Regions from separate parts of the Paenibacillus rhizovicinus genome, predicted to be linked through region 1. Evidence: a T-box and tRNA genes for the amino acid it is inferred to sense, from the RefSeq annotation. Region 1 holds a T-box; the other regions hold tRNA genes.
The links. A T-box is a leader RNA that pairs with one kind of tRNA and senses whether it is charged. The one in region 1 lies ahead of GZH47_RS02595 (glutamine--tRNA ligase/YqeY domain fusion protein), so its partner is inferred to be a tRNA-Gln.
Positions count from the first base shown of each region.

Region 2: it encodes a tRNA-Gln, which carries the amino acid that the T-box ahead of GZH47_RS02595 (glutamine--tRNA ligase/YqeY domain fusion protein) is inferred to sense. The anticodon was not compared.
Region 3: it encodes a tRNA-Gln, which carries the amino acid that the T-box ahead of GZH47_RS02595 (glutamine--tRNA ligase/YqeY domain fusion protein) is inferred to sense. The anticodon was not compared.

Region 1 is NZ_CP048286.1:567,583-573,685, forward strand. Features, by position in the region: gene GZH47_RS02590 (ArsB/NhaD family transporter) at 1-735, opposite strand, end outside; gene GZH47_RS02595 (glutamine--tRNA ligase/YqeY domain fusion protein) at 932-2,620, opposite strand; T-box leader at 2,695-2,945, opposite strand; gene GZH47_RS02600 (spore germination protein) at 3,119-4,687, shown strand; gene GZH47_RS02605 (Ger(x)C family spore germination protein) at 4,720-5,937, shown strand; gene GZH47_RS02610 (GerAB/ArcD/ProY family transporter) at 5,958-6,103, shown strand, end outside.
Region 2 is NZ_CP048286.1:3,243,265-3,249,367, reverse strand. Features, by position in the region: rRNA gene GZH47_RS14500 (23S ribosomal RNA) at 1-1,057, shown strand, start outside; tRNA gene GZH47_RS14495 (tRNA-Ile) at 1,174-1,250, shown strand; tRNA gene GZH47_RS14490 (tRNA-Ala) at 1,264-1,339, shown strand; tRNA gene GZH47_RS14485 (tRNA-Asn) at 1,357-1,432, shown strand; tRNA gene GZH47_RS14480 (tRNA-Ser) at 1,438-1,528, shown strand; tRNA gene GZH47_RS14475 (tRNA-Glu) at 1,552-1,626, shown strand; tRNA gene GZH47_RS14470 (tRNA-Val) at 1,703-1,778, shown strand; tRNA gene GZH47_RS14465 (tRNA-Met) at 1,805-1,881, shown strand; tRNA gene GZH47_RS14460 (tRNA-Asp) at 1,918-1,994, shown strand; tRNA gene GZH47_RS14455 (tRNA-Phe) at 2,009-2,084, shown strand; tRNA gene GZH47_RS14450 (tRNA-Thr) at 2,107-2,182, shown strand; tRNA gene GZH47_RS14445 (tRNA-Tyr) at 2,190-2,273, shown strand; tRNA gene GZH47_RS14440 (tRNA-Gln) at 2,281-2,356, shown strand; tRNA gene GZH47_RS14435 (tRNA-Lys) at 2,366-2,438, shown strand; tRNA gene GZH47_RS14430 (tRNA-Leu) at 2,455-2,540, shown strand; tRNA gene GZH47_RS14425 (tRNA-Leu) at 2,551-2,637, shown strand; tRNA gene GZH47_RS14420 (tRNA-Gly) at 2,641-2,715, shown strand; tRNA gene GZH47_RS14415 (tRNA-Cys) at 2,725-2,795, shown strand; tRNA gene GZH47_RS14410 (tRNA-Pro) at 2,828-2,904, shown strand; tRNA gene GZH47_RS14405 (tRNA-Gly) at 2,918-2,988, shown strand; gene GZH47_RS14400 (RidA family protein) at 3,063-3,527, opposite strand; gene GZH47_RS14395 (alanine racemase) at 3,574-4,659, opposite strand; gene GZH47_RS14390 (VOC family protein) at 4,772-5,167, opposite strand; gene GZH47_RS14385 (YfbR-like 5'-deoxynucleotidase) at 5,333-5,962, opposite strand.
Region 3 is NZ_CP048286.1:4,808,090-4,814,192, reverse strand. Features, by position in the region: gene GZH47_RS21695 (PspA/IM30 family protein) at 1-123, opposite strand, end outside; gene GZH47_RS21690 (PspC domain-containing protein) at 126-626, opposite strand; gene GZH47_RS21685 (PspA/IM30 family protein) at 623-1,321, opposite strand; gene GZH47_RS21680 (LiaF transmembrane domain-containing protein) at 1,417-1,704, opposite strand; gene GZH47_RS21675 (hypothetical protein) at 2,033-2,197, opposite strand; tRNA gene GZH47_RS21670 (tRNA-Leu) at 2,333-2,414, opposite strand; tRNA gene GZH47_RS21665 (tRNA-Arg) at 2,424-2,500, opposite strand; tRNA gene GZH47_RS21660 (tRNA-Cys) at 2,516-2,589, opposite strand; tRNA gene GZH47_RS21655 (tRNA-Gly) at 2,600-2,674, opposite strand; tRNA gene GZH47_RS21650 (tRNA-Gln) at 2,680-2,755, opposite strand; tRNA gene GZH47_RS21645 (tRNA-His) at 2,784-2,859, opposite strand; tRNA gene GZH47_RS21640 (tRNA-Trp) at 2,880-2,953, opposite strand; tRNA gene GZH47_RS21635 (tRNA-Tyr) at 2,963-3,046, opposite strand; tRNA gene GZH47_RS21630 (tRNA-Thr) at 3,054-3,129, opposite strand; tRNA gene GZH47_RS21625 (tRNA-Phe) at 3,155-3,230, opposite strand; tRNA gene GZH47_RS21620 (tRNA-Asp) at 3,245-3,321, opposite strand; tRNA gene GZH47_RS21615 (tRNA-Met) at 3,356-3,432, opposite strand; tRNA gene GZH47_RS21610 (tRNA-Val) at 3,460-3,535, opposite strand; tRNA gene GZH47_RS21605 (tRNA-Glu) at 3,615-3,689, opposite strand; tRNA gene GZH47_RS21600 (tRNA-Ser) at 3,695-3,785, opposite strand; tRNA gene GZH47_RS21595 (tRNA-Asn) at 3,791-3,866, opposite strand; rRNA gene GZH47_RS21590 (23S ribosomal RNA) at 3,957-6,103, opposite strand, start outside.

The sequences.
Region 1 (6,103 bases):
AAGCTGCTGGTGCAGGAAGAAGGCGGCGATCGTCAGTCCCAGCACCGACAAGCATTGGATCAACAGTCTGGAATCGGTGATGATTCCGCTTTGTTCGAGCGCCATGATGTCCTTCTTCCGATCCGGCGTCGTTTGAATTTGCTTCCGAAACAGCAGGAAAAACAGTGGGATGTAGGAAGCCATGATGATGATAACTATCGGCGCCAAATTACTGATAAACGCCATGAACGTCAATTCCTTCACCGCGCTCCCGATCATGATATTCGGCGGGTCGCCGATCAGAGTCGCCGTTCCGCCGACGTTGGAGGCAAGGATCTGGGTCATCAGGAATGGAATCGGCGTGACCCGGAGCTGCCTGGTGATGCTGAAGGTGACCGGAACCATCAACAGTACCGTCGTAACGTTATCCAAGAAGGCCGAGCCCACGGCCGTGATCAGCGACAGCAGAATCATGATTCGGACAGGCTCTCCTTTCGCCTTCTTGGCCGCCCAAATCGCAATGAATTTGAAGAGCCCCGTATCGGCCGTAATCGAGACGATGATCATCATGCCGATCAATAGGCCCAACGTATTGAAATCGATGTGATGGAGCACCGTATCCTGATCGACGATGCCGAATACGACGACGAGCAGTCCTCCGAGCATGGCGACGATCGTCCGATGGATTTTCTCCGAAATCAGGAGCGCGTACGAAACCAGAAAAATAAGAATCGCCCAGATCGCTTGTTGTTCCATTATTGCCCTCCCCTTCCTTCTACTCGCATAGGTTTCCCGAAAAAAGACAAAAAGAGCCCGTCGATGACAGGCTCCTCCGGAAAAACGATATGCGGTTTGTTTCTACTAGCGTACACGCAGCAGCGGATCTTGTAAAGTCTAGAATCGGACTTGGAACAGCTTTAATGAAGCGTCGTAAGCGGAGGCCAAGGCAAAGTTAACCGTTCTTCGCCCGCCATGAATCCTTCAACGGTACGATACGGTGAAACACTAGCGGGCCATCGGCGCATGCCATCCGATCCACGGAGAAGTAACCATGCCGCAGGAATTGGTACTTCTGTTCCGGATCCGCATGCCGGACGGACGGCTCCACCAGTACGTCCTTCAACGTCACCAGCGAATTCGGATTCAGCGAAGCCGTCCAATCGCCGTCGTCCTTCGGAATTTCCTGGTCAAGCAGCAGCGGCTCGTATAGATGGACATCAGCTCTAACGGCATGATCAGCCGATACCCAATGGATCGTCCCTTTTACTTTGCGCCCGGCAAACCCGGTGCCGCTTCTCGTTAGCGGGTCGTAGGTGCAGCGCAGCTCCGTTACCTCGCCGGTTTCCGGGTCCTTGACGATGTCCTCGCACTTGATGAAATACGCCCCTTTCAGCCTGACCTCGCCGCCCGGGACCAGCCGGTGAAATCCCTTGGCAGGCTGCTCCATGAAGTCATCCCGTTCGATATAGAGCGTCTTGGCGAAAGGAACTTCTCTTATGCCGAGTGCTTCGTTCTCGCTGTTGTTCTCGATGCCGAGCAGCTCAGCGCCATCATCCGGATAGTTGGCAATGACCACTTTCAGCGGATGCAGCACGGCCATCACGCTTGGCGCCGCAGCTTTCAATTCTTGCCTGAGGCAATGATCCAAGAGCGAGATGTCGACGGTGCTCGAGGTTCGGATGCTTCCGATTTCGTCAATAAATCGGCGTATGCTCTCCGGCGTGAAGCCCCTTCGCCTCAAGCCGCGAAGCGTCGGGAGCCTGGGATCGTCCCAGCCGTCGACATACCCGCCTTCGACCAACTGACGCAAGAACCGTTTGCTCGTTACGACGCCCGTCAAGCTCAACCGCCCGAATTCCCGTTGCCGCGGCGGCTCCGGGATTTCAAGCTCCGTCAAGACCCATTCGTACAGCGGCCGGTGATCCTTGAATTCGATGGAGCATAAGGAGTACGTGATCCCTTCGATCGCGTCTTGAATCGGATGGGCGAAATCATACATCGGATAGATGCACCAGTCCTTCCCCGTCCGATAGTGCTCGGCGTGCAGGATGCGATAGAGCACCGGATCGCGTAGATTCATGTTCGGCGAGCTCATATCGATTTTGGCGCGAACGACTTTCGAGGAAGCGGGGAAATCGCCGTTCTTCATTTGCGCGAACAACGCCAAATTCTCTTCAACCGATCGATTGCGATATGGGCTGTCTCGGCCCGGTTCCGTCAGCGTTCCCCGGTATGCCGTCATGTCGTCCGGCGCGAGATCGCAGACATAAGCCTTCCCTCGTTCGATCAAGGTTACGGCGGCGTTATAGATCTCGTTCGAGTAGTCCGAACCGTAGTAGATGTGCCGGCCCGGATCGAAGCCGAGCCATCGGATATCCTCGATGATCGCTTCCACGTACGCGATATCTTCCTTCAGCGGATTCGTGTCGTCGAAGCGCAAATGAAACTGCCCGTTAAAAGCCTGCGCCATCGCATGATTCGTTTGAATCGCATAGGCGCTGCCAATATGCAGATAGCCATTCGGTTCGGGCGGGAATCGCGTGCGCATGGCTCTGGCGAACGGATGCCGTTCCAGTTCCTCAGTTATCGTTTTGAATAAGAACTGATCTGCGTGCCGCTCGCTGCTGGTAAGGTTACTCATAGTCGGCGCCTCCTAATGAACGTGATCGACGTACCTGCGAAAACAAAAAAAACTTCACCTCCAAGACCAGTTGTCTTGGGGACGAAGAATTCGCGGTGCCACCCCAGCTTCATTAATATGTCGCCATATTAACCTCTTCAAGTACGGCATGGTCATCCATGGTTATACTCTAGCTCTGTAACGGGAGCTCCCGTCATGCCATCCCCTTCGGGTTCCGGCAAGCTGCTCAGAGGCTTGTTTCGGGAAACGTCCTTCGCTCCTTCCCACCTGCCGGAGCTCTCTGTGCAAGAACTTGTTCCCCTACTCTTCTCTTCATCGCGTTTTGAATATTGCAAATAGTGTAACAATTAGAATTCGTCCTGTAAACCTCCATTCATCCAATCGTTCGAAAATGTTCGGAATAATTGCCGCCCGCGTAGGTAAAAAAAGGAGAAATAAGGCATACTACCCCAAATGCGGCTTGTCTTGAACTTTGATGCACGCGGAGGTGCGAACGCCATGAAGACGCGATCGGCAGCATTCGGCAAGGCCGGATCCAGCAAAGGAAGCGACGAGCTCGAACTCCCGACAGGGAAGCTCGATCCGGATTTGGACGTCAACTTAGCGCGATTAAAATCCGAACTCGTAGCAAGTCCCGATCTGATCGTGCGCAAGTTCACGCTGCGGACCGGGCAAGCGCTTCACGTGGCAGCGATCTATCTAGAGTCCTTAGCGGACAAGGCAATGGTGAACGACATCGTCATGCGCTCGTTAATGTCGCCGTTCCTGCCCGAAATACCGGAAGGAGCAGCGACGCCCGAGGACGCGTTCCGCTATATCTGCGATAACGCGCTGGCTGTCGCCCAGATCGAAATCATCGATAATTGGACTTCCCTGCTGCTGGAGCTGTTGACGGGCAAAATCATTCTGCTCGTAGACGGTTGGGACCAATGCATATGCGGCAACACCATCGGCGGCGATAAACGGGAAGTATCGGAAGCGAGCACCCAAGTCGTCATTCGCGGACCGAAGGACAGCTTCTCCGAATCCATAGCAACGAACATTACGCTCGTACGACGCCGAATAAAGAGCCCGAAGTTCGGCTTCGACTCGATCAAGATCGGTTCCGTCACGCAGACAACCGTCGCCATGCTGTATATCGACGGCATCGCCAAGGAGGAAATCAAGCAAGAGGTTCGGGCCCGCCTGGAGAAAATCAATACGGATGCGATCTTGGAATCCGGGTACATCGAGGAATTCATCGAAGACAATTGGAGCTCGCCTTTCCCTACCGTGTTCAACACGGAGCGGCCGGACGTGATCGCCGCGAATTTGCTTGAAGGGCGCATCGCGATCTTGGTCGACGGAACGCCCTTCGCCTTGGTCGTCCCCACCGTGCTGTCGCAGTTTTTTGCCGCAGCCGAGGACTATTACCAACGGTACGACATCGGGACCTTTCTCCGTTTGCTGCGGTATATGGCTTTCATCATCTCTTTGTTCGGTCCTGCCTTCTACATCGCCTTGACGACGTTTCACCAAGAGATGATTCCGACGACGCTCCTGATCAACTTGTCGGGCGCCCGGGAAGGCGTGCCCTTTCCGGCGCTTCTCGAGGCCTTCATCATGGAAATGAGCTTTGAAATCCTAAGGGAAGCCGGCATTCGGATGCCGCGGGCGGTCGGCCAAGCCGTATCGATCGTAGGAGCGCTCGTTCTGGGCGAAGCGGCCGTCCAAGCCGGCATCGTCTCTCCGATCATGGTCATCGTCGTGGCCATTACCGCGATCGCCAATTTCTCGATTCCGGCGTACAATCTGGCAATTACGGCGAGGCTGCTCCGCTTTCTATTCATGATCGCAGCCGGATTTCTCGGGTTCTACGGCATCATGCTCGGCTTGATCATGATGGTCGCGCACATGAATTCATTGCGGTCGTTCGGCGTATCGTTCCTGTCTCCGCTCGTGCCGCTTAAGTATAAGCAAATGAAAGACGTCTTCGTGCGTCTCCCGCACTGGAGCATTCTGCAGCGACCGGACGATACGGCGGAAGCAACCGTTCGGATGTCTCCGGGGCAGAAACCGAAGACCTAGTCCTGGCGAACATGTAAAGGGGCTCTTATCGGATGAAGAATCATAATCGCTTATCGAGGCTGATCCTCGTTGCGTTCGTTCTCGCTTCGACCTTCTTGGTGTCCGGCTGTTGGAACAGCAGAGAACTGAATAAATTGGCGATCGTAACGGCAATCTCGATCGACAAAGCGGCAAACTCCGATAAATACGAGCTCGCTTTCCAGGTCGTCATGCCGGGGGAATTGTCCAGTTCAGGGAAGAGCAGCAAAGGCTATGCGCCGTTCACCGTATATAGCGTCCAAGCTTCCACGCTGTTCGAAGGCATTCGCAAGGCATCCAAGCAGGTTCCGAGACAATTGTTCTTCTCGCATATCCAAGTCGTCATTCTCGGTGAAAGGCTGGCTAAGTCGGGAATCAAAGACATTTTCGATTTCTTCGAACGCTCGCACGAAGTGAGGCTGACCTCGATGCTGCTGCTCGCAAGGGGCAATTCTCCCGGCCAATTGCTCAGCGCCCTCATGCCGCTCGAACCGTTGCAGGCGGAAGCCTTGATCGGGACCGGCTTAAGCTCGGGACGGATTTGGTCCGGCTCGCCCGTTATCGGCATCGATGAAGCGATCCGCAAGCTCGTCAATCCGGGCGCGGAGCCCTCGATCAGCGGTCTCCGGATCGTAGGCGACGAGGAGTCGGTCGACAAGAAGCAGAGCCTGGAGCAGACGCATCCGCCCTACCATCTCGAAATCAGCGGCGTCGCCATGTTCCGCGAAGGCAAGCTTGCCGGATGGCTGGATCATGACAAAGCGAAAGGCTATATGTTCGTCATCAATCAAATGAGGAGCACGATCATGAATTTGGGCTGCGAAGACATGAAGAACGGTCTCGCGCTCGAGGTGGTCAAAAGCAAAACGAAAACCGCGGTCACCATGAAAGAAGGCAAGGCCATGGTGAACATCGACGTTTCGGCGGAAGGCAACATCGCGGAAGTGAAATGCGGCATTCCGCTGACGGATCTCTCCGCGCTGTACAAGGTGGAGCAGGATTGGAGCACCAAGACGAAGGCGAATATGATGGCGGCCATCCGCAGCGCGCAAGCGCAGCAGTCGGACGTGTTCGGCTTCGGCGAAATCTTGCAGCGCACCCATCCGAAAGCATGGCGGAAAGTCCAGGATAACTGGGCGGAAACGTTCGCGGAGGCAGAGGTCCATATTTCCTTCCGGGGACAGATCTTGCGGTCCGGCATGCGGGGCAAATCGTTATTGGAAGAATCTTGACTAAAAGGAGGCATGGCAGCATGAATAAACCGCTCGAGGTCATTGGCCCGCTGCATTTATTCGCATGGATCACCTTGTTCGAGCTGGGCACGGCCGTCGTAATTTCCGTCGGCATGGATGCGAAGCAGGATGCGTGGCTGGTGATATTGATCGGCTGTTTAATCGG
Region 2 (6,103 bases), 2.7 Mb from region 1:
CCGGTGCTGGAAGGTTAAGGGGAGTGGTTAGCCGCAAGGCGAAGCTATGAACCGAAGCCCCAGTAAACGGCGGCCGTAACTATAACGGTCCTAAGGTAGCGAAATTCCTTGTCAGGTAAATTCTGACCCGCACGAATGGCGTAACGACTTGGGCGCTGTCTCAACGAGAGATCCGGTGAAATTTTAATACCTGTGAAGATGCAGGTTACCCGCGACAAGACGGAAAGACCCCATGGAGCTTTACTGCAGCTTGATATTGGACTTTGGTACGATCTGTACAGGATAGGTGGGAGCCTTAGAAATCGGAGCGCCAGCTTCGATGGAGGCATCGTTGGGATACCACCCTGATCGTATCGGAGTTCTAACCTGGTACCGTAATCCGGTACAGGGACCGTGTCAGGTGGGCAGTTTGACTGGGGCGGTCGCCTCCTAAAATGTAACGGAGGCGCCCAAAGGTTCCCTCAGAATGGTTGGAAATCATTCGTAGCGTGCAAAGGCATAAGGGAGCTTGACTGCGAGACCTACAAGTCGAGCAGGGACGAAAGTCGGGCTTAGTGATCCGGTGGTACCGCATGGAAGGGCCATCGCTCAACGGATAAAAGCTACCCTGGGGATAACAGGCTTATCTCCCCCAAGAGTCCACATCGACGGGGAGGTTTGGCACCTCGATGTCGGCTCATCGCATCCTGGGGCTGAAGTAGGTCCCAAGGGTTGGGCTGTTCGCCCATTAAAGCGGTACGCGAGCTGGGTTCAGAACGTCGTGAGACAGTTCGGTCCCTATCTGTCGTGGGCGTAGGAAATTTGAGAGGAGCTGTCCTTAGTACGAGAGGACCGGGATGGACGCACCGCTGGTGTACCAGTTGTTCCGCCAGGAGCATCGCTGGGTAGCCAAGTGCGGACGGGATAAGCGCTGAAAGCATCTAAGCGTGAAGCCCCCCTCAAGATGAGATTTCCCAGTATGTAAGACCCCTTGAAGACGACGAGGTTGATAGGTTCGAGGTGGAAGCGCAGCAATGCGTGGAGCTGACGAATACTAATCGGTCGAGGGCTTATCCTAACGTCTCTACCCAGAGACAACCAGCTAAATGTTCTGCAATGATTTCGTATCCAGTTTTCAAGGTGTTATCTCTATGACCATTTAAAGAGTATCCCACCTTGCAGTGGGTTTTTTATTGGCCTTTAGCTCAGCTGGTTAGAGCGCACCCCTGATAAGGGTGAGGTCGGTGGTTCGAGTCCACTAAGGCCAACCATATCTTCCTTTACGGGGCCATAGCTCAGCTGGGAGAGCGCCTGCCTTGCAAGCAGGAGGTCAGCGGTTCGATCCCGCTTGGCTCCACCAATACTTGTTTCACCTATTCCCTGATAGCTCAGTTGGTAGAGCACTCGACTGTTAATCGAGTTGTCACAGGTTCGAGTCCTGTTCGGGGAGCCATTTCTGGAGAGCTGTCCGAGTGGTCGAAGGAGCACGATTGGAAATCGTGTAGGCGCTAACCGCGTCTCGAGGGTTCGAATCCCTCGCTCTCCGCCAGAACTCTTCTTATTCTTGTTCAAGGCCCGTTGGTCAAGTGGTTAAGACACCTCCCTTTCACGGAGGTAACAGGGGTTCGAGTCCCCTACGGGTCACCAATTTACCCCCAAAAGTGAAGTAATGCGCTGCAGGTTAATCCGAGTACTTTTCGGGGAACCCGGGGTTAAACATTATGGAGGCTTAGCTCAGCTGGGAGAGCATCTGCCTTACAAGCAGAGGGTCGGCGGTTCGATCCCGTCAGCCTCCACCATAAATGCATAGCAAGGCTTGAAATGACGCGGGGTGGAGCAGCCCGGTAGCTCGTCGGGCTCATAACCCGAAGGCCGCAGGTTCAAATCCTGCCCCCGCAACCAATTTACTTTCGGTGTCTTACCGAGAAATTATAATGTGGAGCCGTGGTGTAGTGGCCCAACATGCCTGCCTGTCACGCAGGAGACCGCGGGTTCGAATCCCGTCGGCTCCGCCATTATAACCAAGTAAGGCTCGGTAGCTCAGTCGGTAGAGCAGAGGACTGAAAATCCTCGTGTCGGCGGTTCGATTCCGTCCCGAGCCACCATTTAAGACAAGCAACAACATATGCCGGTGTAGCTCAGTTGGTAGAGCAACTGACTTGTAATCAGTAGGTCGTGGGTTCGACTCCTATCGCCGGCACCATTTTCATGGAGGATTAGCGAAGTGGCCAAACGCGGGAGACTGTAAATCTCTTCCTCACGGTTCGGTGGTTCGAATCCATCATCCTCCACCATTTTTATTGGGGATTAGCCAAGCGGTAAGGCAACGGACTTTGACTCCGTCATTCCCTAGGTTCGAATCCTAGATCCCCAGCCATTTTAGTTTGAGTCATTAGCTCAGTTGGTAGAGCACCTGACTTTTAATCAGGGTGTCGTAGGTTCGAATCCTACATGACTCACTTTTCCTTGTTTTATGCGGTTGTGGTGGAATTGGCAGACACGCTATCTTGAGGGGGTAGTGCCCACTGGGCGTATGGGTTCGAGTCCCATCAACCGCACCATTACATATTTGCGGTCATGGCGGAATTGGCAGACGCGCTAGATTCAGGTTCTAGTGTCAGCAATGACGTGGAGGTTCGAGTCCTCTTGACCGCACCAATTGCGGAAGTGGCTCAGCGGTAGAGCATCGCCTTGCCAAGGCGAGGGTCGCGGGTTCGATTCCCGTCTTCCGCTCCATTTTTGTATGGCGCCATAGCCAAGTGGTAAGGCAAAGCTCTGCAAAAGCTTCACCCCCAGTTCGAATCTGGGTGGCGCCTTGGCTGTTTCGTTTTGAATTTGCTTTTGTTCACGGGATGTAGCTCAGCTTGGTAGAGCACCTGGTTTGGGACCAGGGGGTCGCATGTTCAAATCGTGTCATCCCGACCATATCTGCTTGATTGCGGGTGTAGTTCAATGGCAGAACTTCAGCTTCCCAAGCTGATGGCGTGGGTTCGATTCCCATCACCCGCTTACCTTAATGATAAGAGGCCTTGTATCCTAACGGATAAAGGCCTCTTTTTTGGCTGCTAACGGGTTCGATGGGACTAGTCGCGTATCTCTACGATAAGTTCGATTTCTACGGGCGTGTGAAAGGGCAGCTCGCTCGTACCGATCGCGGATCGCGCGTGCCGGCCGTTCTCGCCGAAGACGTCGATTAGGAAATCGGAAGCGCCGTTGACGACGTAAGGCTGATCGGCGAACCCCGGGGCGCTGTTGACGAAGGCGAGCATTTTGACGATTTTGACGACACGATCGAGATCGCCGAGATGATGTTTCATGACGGCGAGGCAGTTAATGATGACTTGACGCGCCGCTTGCTGCCCTTGTTCAATGGTGAGCTCGCTGCCAAGCTTGCCCTCAAACATCAACACGCCGTCAATGCGGCAGTCCTGACCGGAGAGATAGAGCAGGTTGCCGGTTTGGTTTGCGGGGATGTAGCTGAATTTGGGCTTGCCGACGGCAGGAAGCTCGATGCCGAGTTCTTTCAATCGGTTCTCGATAACGGACATGGTTTCGTTCTCCTCCCAATCCAAGCTGATAAACGAGCTAGCATGGCTATTCAAGCATTCCGCGGGCCAAGATCGGCCGCTCATCGAATCGGCCGGCTTCGGCCCAGTATAGTTTGTTGTGCAGGTTCAGCGTGCTGCAGATATGATTCGGGATGATATGTATCTGGTCGCCGACCTTCAGCTCGTGATGGGGAAGCAGCCGCAGCATGCCGTGTTCCTCGGTCATCCGCTCCAATACCGCCTCCGGAAGTTCAACCACATGGCCAAAACCATGCAGCAGCAGCGGCTCCGTATTCGGCTGCACGTCTGTAGCGAACGTCTTGCTTCCGCCGTCGATGACTGCATAATCCGGGCTGGGTCTGCTGATGACTGTAGCCAAAATCGATCCGGCGCAATCCTCCCAAGTCGATACGCCAAGCTTCGTTTGCATCGCGTCATTAAAGATATAAGTGCCGGGACGGATCTCGGTTACGCCTTTGACCGTTGCGGCATATAAGCCGGTAGGCGTCGAACCGACGCTGACATCGGCGACGGGAATGCCCAGGGCCCTCATTTCGTCGGCGAGCTGCACCATCCATGTCCCTTCTTCGATGCCTGCGCGTTCCAGTTCAAGCGTGGACCTGCCGTCAAGCAGCGGCCCGCGGAAGGTGAAGATGCCTTGAAGCCGCAGATGGGACAGCTTATGAATGAGGGAAGCGAGCTCTTGGGCATGCTCGCGCAGCACGCCTGTGCGCTTGAGTCCGGTATCGATTTCCAGACGGACCTCGAGGACAACGCCTTGCTGCTCGGCTGCTTCGGACAGACGCAGCGCCCCTTCGTAGCTGTCGGTACCGACGATTAACCGGATTTGGCGAGAGAGCTTGATGGCCCGTTCGATTTTGCTCCGCGTGACCAGCGGATACGCGATAAAAATATCCCCGATGCCGTGCCGTGCCATCACTTCGGCTTCGGAGACCTTGGCCGTCGTGATGCCGACCGCGCCTGCGGCAATCTGTTCCGCGGCAAGCGAGGGGAGCTTATGGGTCTTGGCATGGGGCCTTAGCTGCACGTTCAATGCTTTCGCGCGCGCAGCCATCCGTTCGATGTTGTTCCTCGTTCGCTTCGCATCGATGATTAAACATGGCGTCTCCAATACGGCTCAGCCTCCTTTATTGGGACAAGTCCTGTATGCGATTGCGCATGCAAGCCCGGCCACGGGAGGCCGGGCTTATAATTACGTTATGCACGATTAAGCATAGCTAATGCTATTTGGCGTTCTCGTCAGGCTGATGAATACCGAAGATATTCCCTTCCGTATCCAGGTAGTACCCTTGCCACGCCATCCCCGGCAGCGCATATTTTGGCAGTGCGAGCTGGCCTCCGAGAGCGAGGATCTTGGCTTCGGCAGCATCGTAGTCACCGACCCCCATCGTACACGCATACCCATTCATGGCCTGTCCGGGCTGCGGGGGAGGACCTTGACGCTTCACCAGAGCGCCGTTGATTCCCATCTCGTTCGCGTCTCCCGTCGTAGCCCCGTAATAGGGCATGCCGGCATAATTGCTCCAGTCCTCGAACGTCCATCCGAATACCTCGCCATAAAACTTCTTCGCACGCTCCATGTCGTCGACATGAATTTCGAAATGAACCAATCTTCCCATAACAGCCTCCTGTGTTTTGGCTTTCTATCACTTTCTGTTATTAGGTTCTCCTTTCCTGCTAGGTTTATATACGGCGATCGAAATTTAAGGTCGTGAGTGCACGCGGCGAAAACGAAAGACGCCGGCCTCAGGCTTGCTTTGGCTGGGCGTCGTGCAATGAAGAGATTAGGCGGCAAGCGCCTCCCTCGTGATCCGTTCGATGTCGATCGGAGAGCGGGCACCTTCGCTGACCAAGTCCGGTAAGATATGCTGCAGGAAATAATCGACGCAGTGCAGCCGGATGCCTTTGATCTTAATTAACGCATGGCGGTACATGACGATGAACTCCTGCTCGGAATTCCCTTTCTGCAGCTCGGCGAACGCTTCGTAGATCTGATCCATTTTATCGGCGACTTCGAGAATTTGCCCTTCGACGGAATCGTCTTTCCCTTCGCGCAGCTGCTTGCGGAAGATCGGCTTGAACGCCTCGGGAATATGCTCGTCGATGAAATGCGCCACCATGCCTTCCTCGACCTGCTGCAGCATCGAGCGAAGCTCCAGGGAATAATGCTTGACGGGCGTTTTGATATCCCCGATGAAAATCTCGCCGTAGTCGTGACTGCTCGTGATTTCGTAGAGCTTCTTCCAGTCGACGGCGATGCCGTGGCTTTCTTCGATATCGGCCAGCGTCTTGGCATACTGGACGACTTTCCACGAATGCTCGGCAACGCTGTGCTCCTGAAATTTGAATTTGCCGGGACAACGAATGATGCGCTCTAAATCGGTCAGCGATTGGAAATAAGCGTGAATGCCCATAGAGCCTCGATTCCTTTCTTGGATGAAGGTTGGCTTGCTGCCGCCGTAGGTCAAGTATAAAGGCCGATTATTAGCGGATCATTAATTCGCAGCTGCCAATTAAATGACAGAAGTCACCTTCCAAAATCGCGCCCAAGGCGT
Region 3 (6,103 bases), 2.8 Mb from region 1:
ATGGATCTCAGCCTCCATGTCGCGCAGATATTGATTCAGCATAACGACCGGATCTTCCATTTTATCCAACAGCTCGTGAACGGATGCTTTCGTCATATCTTTCATTCGTTTGAAAATACTCATTGTTAAACATCTCCCTTCTCGTGTTTGGCCAGTTTTGCGCGAAGCTCTTCAATTTCTTTCTTCAGGGCGCGTTTCTCCAAATCTTCCATCATTGCATCTATGTTTGTCGAAGCATGCGCCTGCGTTTGGGCAGGCGGTTTCTGCCACGACGGTCCTGGCTGGGACGGCGTTCCGTAAGAACTGCCATAGGAGCTTCCGCTTTGCCCAAAGCCTTGGGAATTGCCATATGGATTGCCACCGTTATACGGTCCATGGTTTTGGTTGTTCCAACCGCCGCCGTATCCGCCTTGACCCGATCCGTAGCCTCCGCCAAACTCATACGGATTCTTAGGCACGACCAAGCCCGCTAATATATAAACAACAATCAATGCGCCGCTCGTAAAGACCGTGACGACGATCAGCAGAATCCGCACCAGCGTCGCATCTACATTCAACAACTCGGCAAGTCCGCCGCAGAGGCCGAACAACTTTTTGTCGCGTCGCGATCGATACAGCTTCTTCATTGCGATTTCCATCCTTCCTGCTGCAGTTTGCGCTTCAATTGCTCCATTTCGCGCTCAATCACATTTTGTACCGACTGTCCTGCACTAGTAACCCAATCCTGTCCTGCCTTGCGCAGGTCGCGGAGACTGCGAGCCTCCAGCTCCATGTCGCTGATTCGGTCGTCCAGCCTGCGGAATATCCCGGAGGATTGCTGACCTGGCGCAGAGTTGAAAACGCCATTTTGCGTGTAACGCTCGTTCAATCGCTGTTGCAGCCGAAGCGACTCCATCCGTGCCGCAAAATACTCCCGCTTATCGTAAACGCTCTGATACTCGCTGCGAAGCTCGCGAAGCTGTTCTTCCAGCTCTCTGATGCTTTGAGCGGCTTGTTCATACAACTCGCGGTACTGAGCGGCGCGCTCTTCGCTTGACGCTTTCTCCATCAGAGCGATGCGGGCAACATGCTCTTCGCCTGCTTTCAACGCGATGATGGCTTGCTGTTCGCGTTTTTCTTTCAATTGCTCCGCTTGCAGCCATTGCGTTTTCAAATGGTTGCCGTGTCCTGCGCACTGTTGATACAATTTCTCGGCCTGAATGATTTCCTCCCGCGTCGACCATAGAAACTGATCGATCAGCTTAACGGGATCCTCGGCCTTCTCCAGCCGCTCGTTCAACGTCGCAGCCGTCATGTCCCTCACTCTTCGCAAAATGCTCATTGCTTGATCCTCCTTCGTTCCGAACGTTAACGATTATTGCGGCTTATCCGAAATGTCTTTTACCGTCATTACTGCGATTCAAACCAGGTGATAGATTAAATTCGCTTTCCTTTAAACATCGCCACGCCCCATACGATCAATACGATCGCAAGCAGAAGCGAGAACAAGCCGAAGAGTTTCGGGAGAAGCATCAAGCCGCCTACGACGATCAGGATCGAGCCGATTACTTTGCTGTCGTTTCTAACCCCGACAACGCCAAGACCAATCAGGATGAAAGGCATCAGAAGTCCAACGATCCAACCGAGGTGAATGCCAAGAAACTTCATCACCATCAATCCGCCAAAAACAACCAAAACCGCGCCAAGTGCATTTTTTCCGTTCATGTTATGTCACCGCCTCTCAATTCGATCAATCTTACTAGCTCATTACGTGCTTTGCGTTGCTGATGTTTCGTTTCTTGCTTATGTCCTTATTGTAGGTTGTTTTCGCATTCTTCAAAACGGACCCGCGACGGTATTTCACCCTAGACCTCAGGCGGGGACTCTACAGACCCTCAGACTGAACTGCCGCTTTCATACGCAGCCTATCACATTATCCGCTTCTCCGGTGTAGTTCTGATGAAGATATAAGTAGAGATGACAAAAAGCCTGCAAGATCAGTGATCCAACAGGCTTGAATAAGCGATTTTCCTAATCCACGTACTTCAGCACGTCAATCCGAATAAGCAATTACCTGTACTAACTCATTCAATACATCCAAGCTTCTTCTCGAATCATCGATATGATCGGAAATGGAGTCCAACCGCTTACTCACCATACTTAATTCGCTTTTGATGTCTTTCAATACGGCAATCAGTCTTTCTTCGAAGTCGGTCATCGGCATCCTCTCCTCAACATCGTTTACAGATGTATATGTACAAAGCGCCGAGAAGTTGAACAACACTATAAACGAAAAAACGCCGACTGGACTATGTCCAATCAGCGTCTATGTTTTCGTTATTCATTGTAAAAGTGGTGCCGGCGAGAGGACTCGAACCTCCACGGTTTCCCTCACGATTTTGAGTCGCGCGCGTCTGCCATTCCGCCACGCCGGCATTTTTTGTTGGCGTGCCCTAAGAGATTCGAACTCCTGACCTTTTGATTCGTAGTCAAACGCTCTATCCAGCTGAGCTAAGGGCACAAATTAATGAAGTTGTGGAGGCGCCACCCAGACTCGAACTGGGGGTAAAGCTTTTGCAGAGCTCTGCCTTACCACTTGGCTATGGCGCCAGATGAAGAATGGAGCGGAAGACGGGAATCGAACCCGCGACCCTCGCCTTGGCAAGGCGATGCTCTACCGCTGAGCCACTTCCGCGTAAATGGCTGGGGATCTAGGATTCGAACCTAGGGAATGACGGAGTCAAAGTCCGTTGCCTTACCGCTTGGCTAATCCCCAACATTTAATTTCATACTTATAGTTAAAATGGGGCGACCGATGGGAATTGAACCCACGAATGCCGGATCCACAAACCGGTGCGTTAACCACTTCGCCACGATCGCCATATATAACTATTTGAAATTGGCAGGGGCAGCAGGAATTGAACCCACACTAACGGTTTTGGAGACCGCTGTTCTACCCTTAAACTATGCCCCTATAAAAAAGTGGTGGAGGATGATGGATTCGAACCACCGAACCGTGAGGAAGAGATTTACAGTCTCCCGCGTTTGGCCACTTCGCTAATCCTCCATGAAAATGGTGCCGGCGATAGGAGTCGAACCCACGACCTACTGATTACAAGTCAGTTGCTCTACCAACTGAGCTACACCGGCATATTAACTTATTGCTTGTCTTAAATGGTGGCTCGGGACGGAATCGAACCGCCGACACGAGGATTTTCAGTCCTCTGCTCTACCAACTGAGCTACCGAGCCTTACTTGGTTATAATGGCGGAGCCGACGGGATTCGAACCCGCGGTCTCCTGCGTGACAGGCAGGCATGTTGGGCCACTACACCACGGCTCCACATTATAATTCTCGGTAAGACACCGAAGATAATTGGTTGCGGGGGCAGGATTTGAACCTGCGGCCTTCGGGTTATGAGCCCGACGAGCTACCGGGCTGCTCCACCCCGCGTCATTAGAAATCATTGCTATGCAATTATGGTGGAGGCTGACGGGATCGAACCGCCGACCCTCTGCTTGTAAGGCAGATGCTCTCCCAGCTGAGCTAAGCCTCCATGTTTGAGCGACAAGTAATACTATAACTCATTTACTATGCTCATTGCAAGTCATTTTTTGAAGAATTTTTAGAGAAATTGGTGACCCGTAGGGGACTCGAACCCCTGTTACCTCCGTGAAAGGGAGGTGTCTTAACCACTTGACCAACGGGCCGTATCTGGCGGAGAGCGAGGGATTCGAACCCTCGAGACGCGGTTAGCGCCTACACGATTTCCAATCGTGCTCCTTCGACCACTCGGACAGCTCTCCAGAAATGGCTCCCCGAACAGGACTCGAACCTGTGACAACTCGATTAACAGTCGAGTGCTCTACCAACTGAGCTATCAGGGAACAGTATGTTATTCGGGCAACTTACACCCTGAAAACTGGATACGAACTTTTGCGAAGGTTTCTTGCTTAGCTTAGCTAAAGAGCATGTTCTTGGATAAGCCCTCGACCGATTAGTATTCGTCAGCTCCACGCATTGCTGCGCTTCCACCTCGAACCTATCAACCTCGTCGTCTTCAAGGGGTCTTACATACTGGGAAATCTCATCTTGAGGGGGGCTTCACGCTTAGATGCTTTCAGCGCTTATCCCGTCCGCACTTGGCTACCCAGCGATGCTCCTGGCGGAACAACTGGTACACCAGCGGTGCGTCCATCCCGGTCCTCTCGTACTAAGGACAGCTCCTCTCAAATTTCCTACGCCCACGACAGATAGGGACCGAACTGTCTCACGACGTTCTGAACCCAGCTCGCGTACCGCTTTAATGGGCGAACAGCCCAACCCTTGGGACCTACTTCAGCCCCAGGATGCGATGAGCCGACATCGAGGTGCCAAACCTCCCCGTCGATGTGGACTCTTGGGGGAGATAAGCCTGTTATCCCCAGGGTAGCTTTTATCCGTTGAGCGATGGCCCTTCCATGCGGTACCACCGGATCACTAAGCCCGACTTTCGTCCCTGCTCGACTTGTAGGTCTCGCAGTCAAGCTCCCTTATGCCTTTGCACGCTACGAATGATTTCCAACCATTCTGAGGGAACCTTTGGGCGCCTCCGTTACATTTTAGGAGGCGACCGCCCCAGTCAAACTGCCCACCTGACACGGTCCCTGTACCGGATTACGGTACCAGGTTAGAACTCCGATACGATCAGGGTGGTATCCCAACGATGCCTCCATCGAAGCTGGCGCTCCGATTTCTAAGGCTCCCACCTATCCTGTACAGATCGTACCAAAGTCCAATATCAAGCTGCAGTAAAGCTCCATGGGGTCTTTCCGTCTTGTCGCGGGTAACCTGCATCTTCACAGGTATTAAAATTTCACCGGATCTCTCGTTGAGACAGCGCCCAAGTCGTTACGCCATTCGTGCGGGTCAGAATTTACCTGACAAGGAATTTCGCTACCTTAGGACCGTTATAGTTACGGCCGCCGTTTACTGGGGCTTCGGTTCATAGCTTCGCCTTGCGGCTAACCACTCCCCTTAACCTTCCAGCACCGGGCAGGCGTCAGCCCGTATACTTCGCCTTACGGCTTCGCACAGACCTGTGTTTTTGCTAAACAGTCGCTTGGGCCTTTTCACTGCGGCCCCCTCGGGCTATTCACCCTACCGAGGCACCCTTCTCCCGAAGTTACGGGGTCATTTTGCCGAGTTCCTTAACGAGAGTTCTTCCGAGCGCCTTAGCATACTCTGCTCGACTACCTGTGTCGGTTTGCGGTACGGGCACCTTCACCTGGCTAGAGGCTTTTCTTGGCAGCCTGAACTCATGACCTTCGCTACTGCAATTTTCGCTCCCCATCACAGCCCAGCCTTATCGATGTGCGGATTTGCCTACACATCAGCCTCACTGCTTGGACGGACATCCATCAGTCCGCGTCACTATCCTTCTGCGTCACCCCATTGCTCGTAACGGCTTACGGTGGTACAGGAATATCAACCTGTTGTCCTTCGACTACGCCTTTCGGCCTCGCCTTAGGTCCCGACTTACCCTGAGCGGACGAGCCTTCCTCAGGAATCCTTAGTCTTACGGCGGACAAGATTCTCACTTGTCTTTTCGTTACTCATACCGGCATTCTCACTTGAATGCGCTCCACCAGTCCTTACGGTCTGACTTCAACGTACATTCAACGCTCCCCTACCCCTGATGCATACGCATCAAGCCATAGCTTCGGTGGTGTGTTTAGCCCCGTTACATTTTCGGCGCAGAGTCACTCGACCAGTGAGCTATTACGCACTCTTTAAATGGTGGCTGCTTCTAAGCCAACATCCTGGTTGTCTTTGCAACTCCACATCCTTTCCCACTTAACACACACTTGGGGACCTTAGCTGATGGTCTGGGCTGTTTCCCTCTTGACAATGGATCTTAGCACTCACTGTCTGACTCCCGGATATAAGTACATGGCATTCGGAGTTTGACTGGACTTGGTAACCCTTGGCGGGCCCCGCACCCAATCAGTGCTCTACCTCCACGACTCTTACTCCGAGGCTAGCCCTAAAGCTATTTCGGGGAGAACCAGCTATCTCCGAGTTCGATTGGAATTTCTCCGCTACCCCCACCTCATCCCCGAATTTTTCAACATTCGTGGGTTCG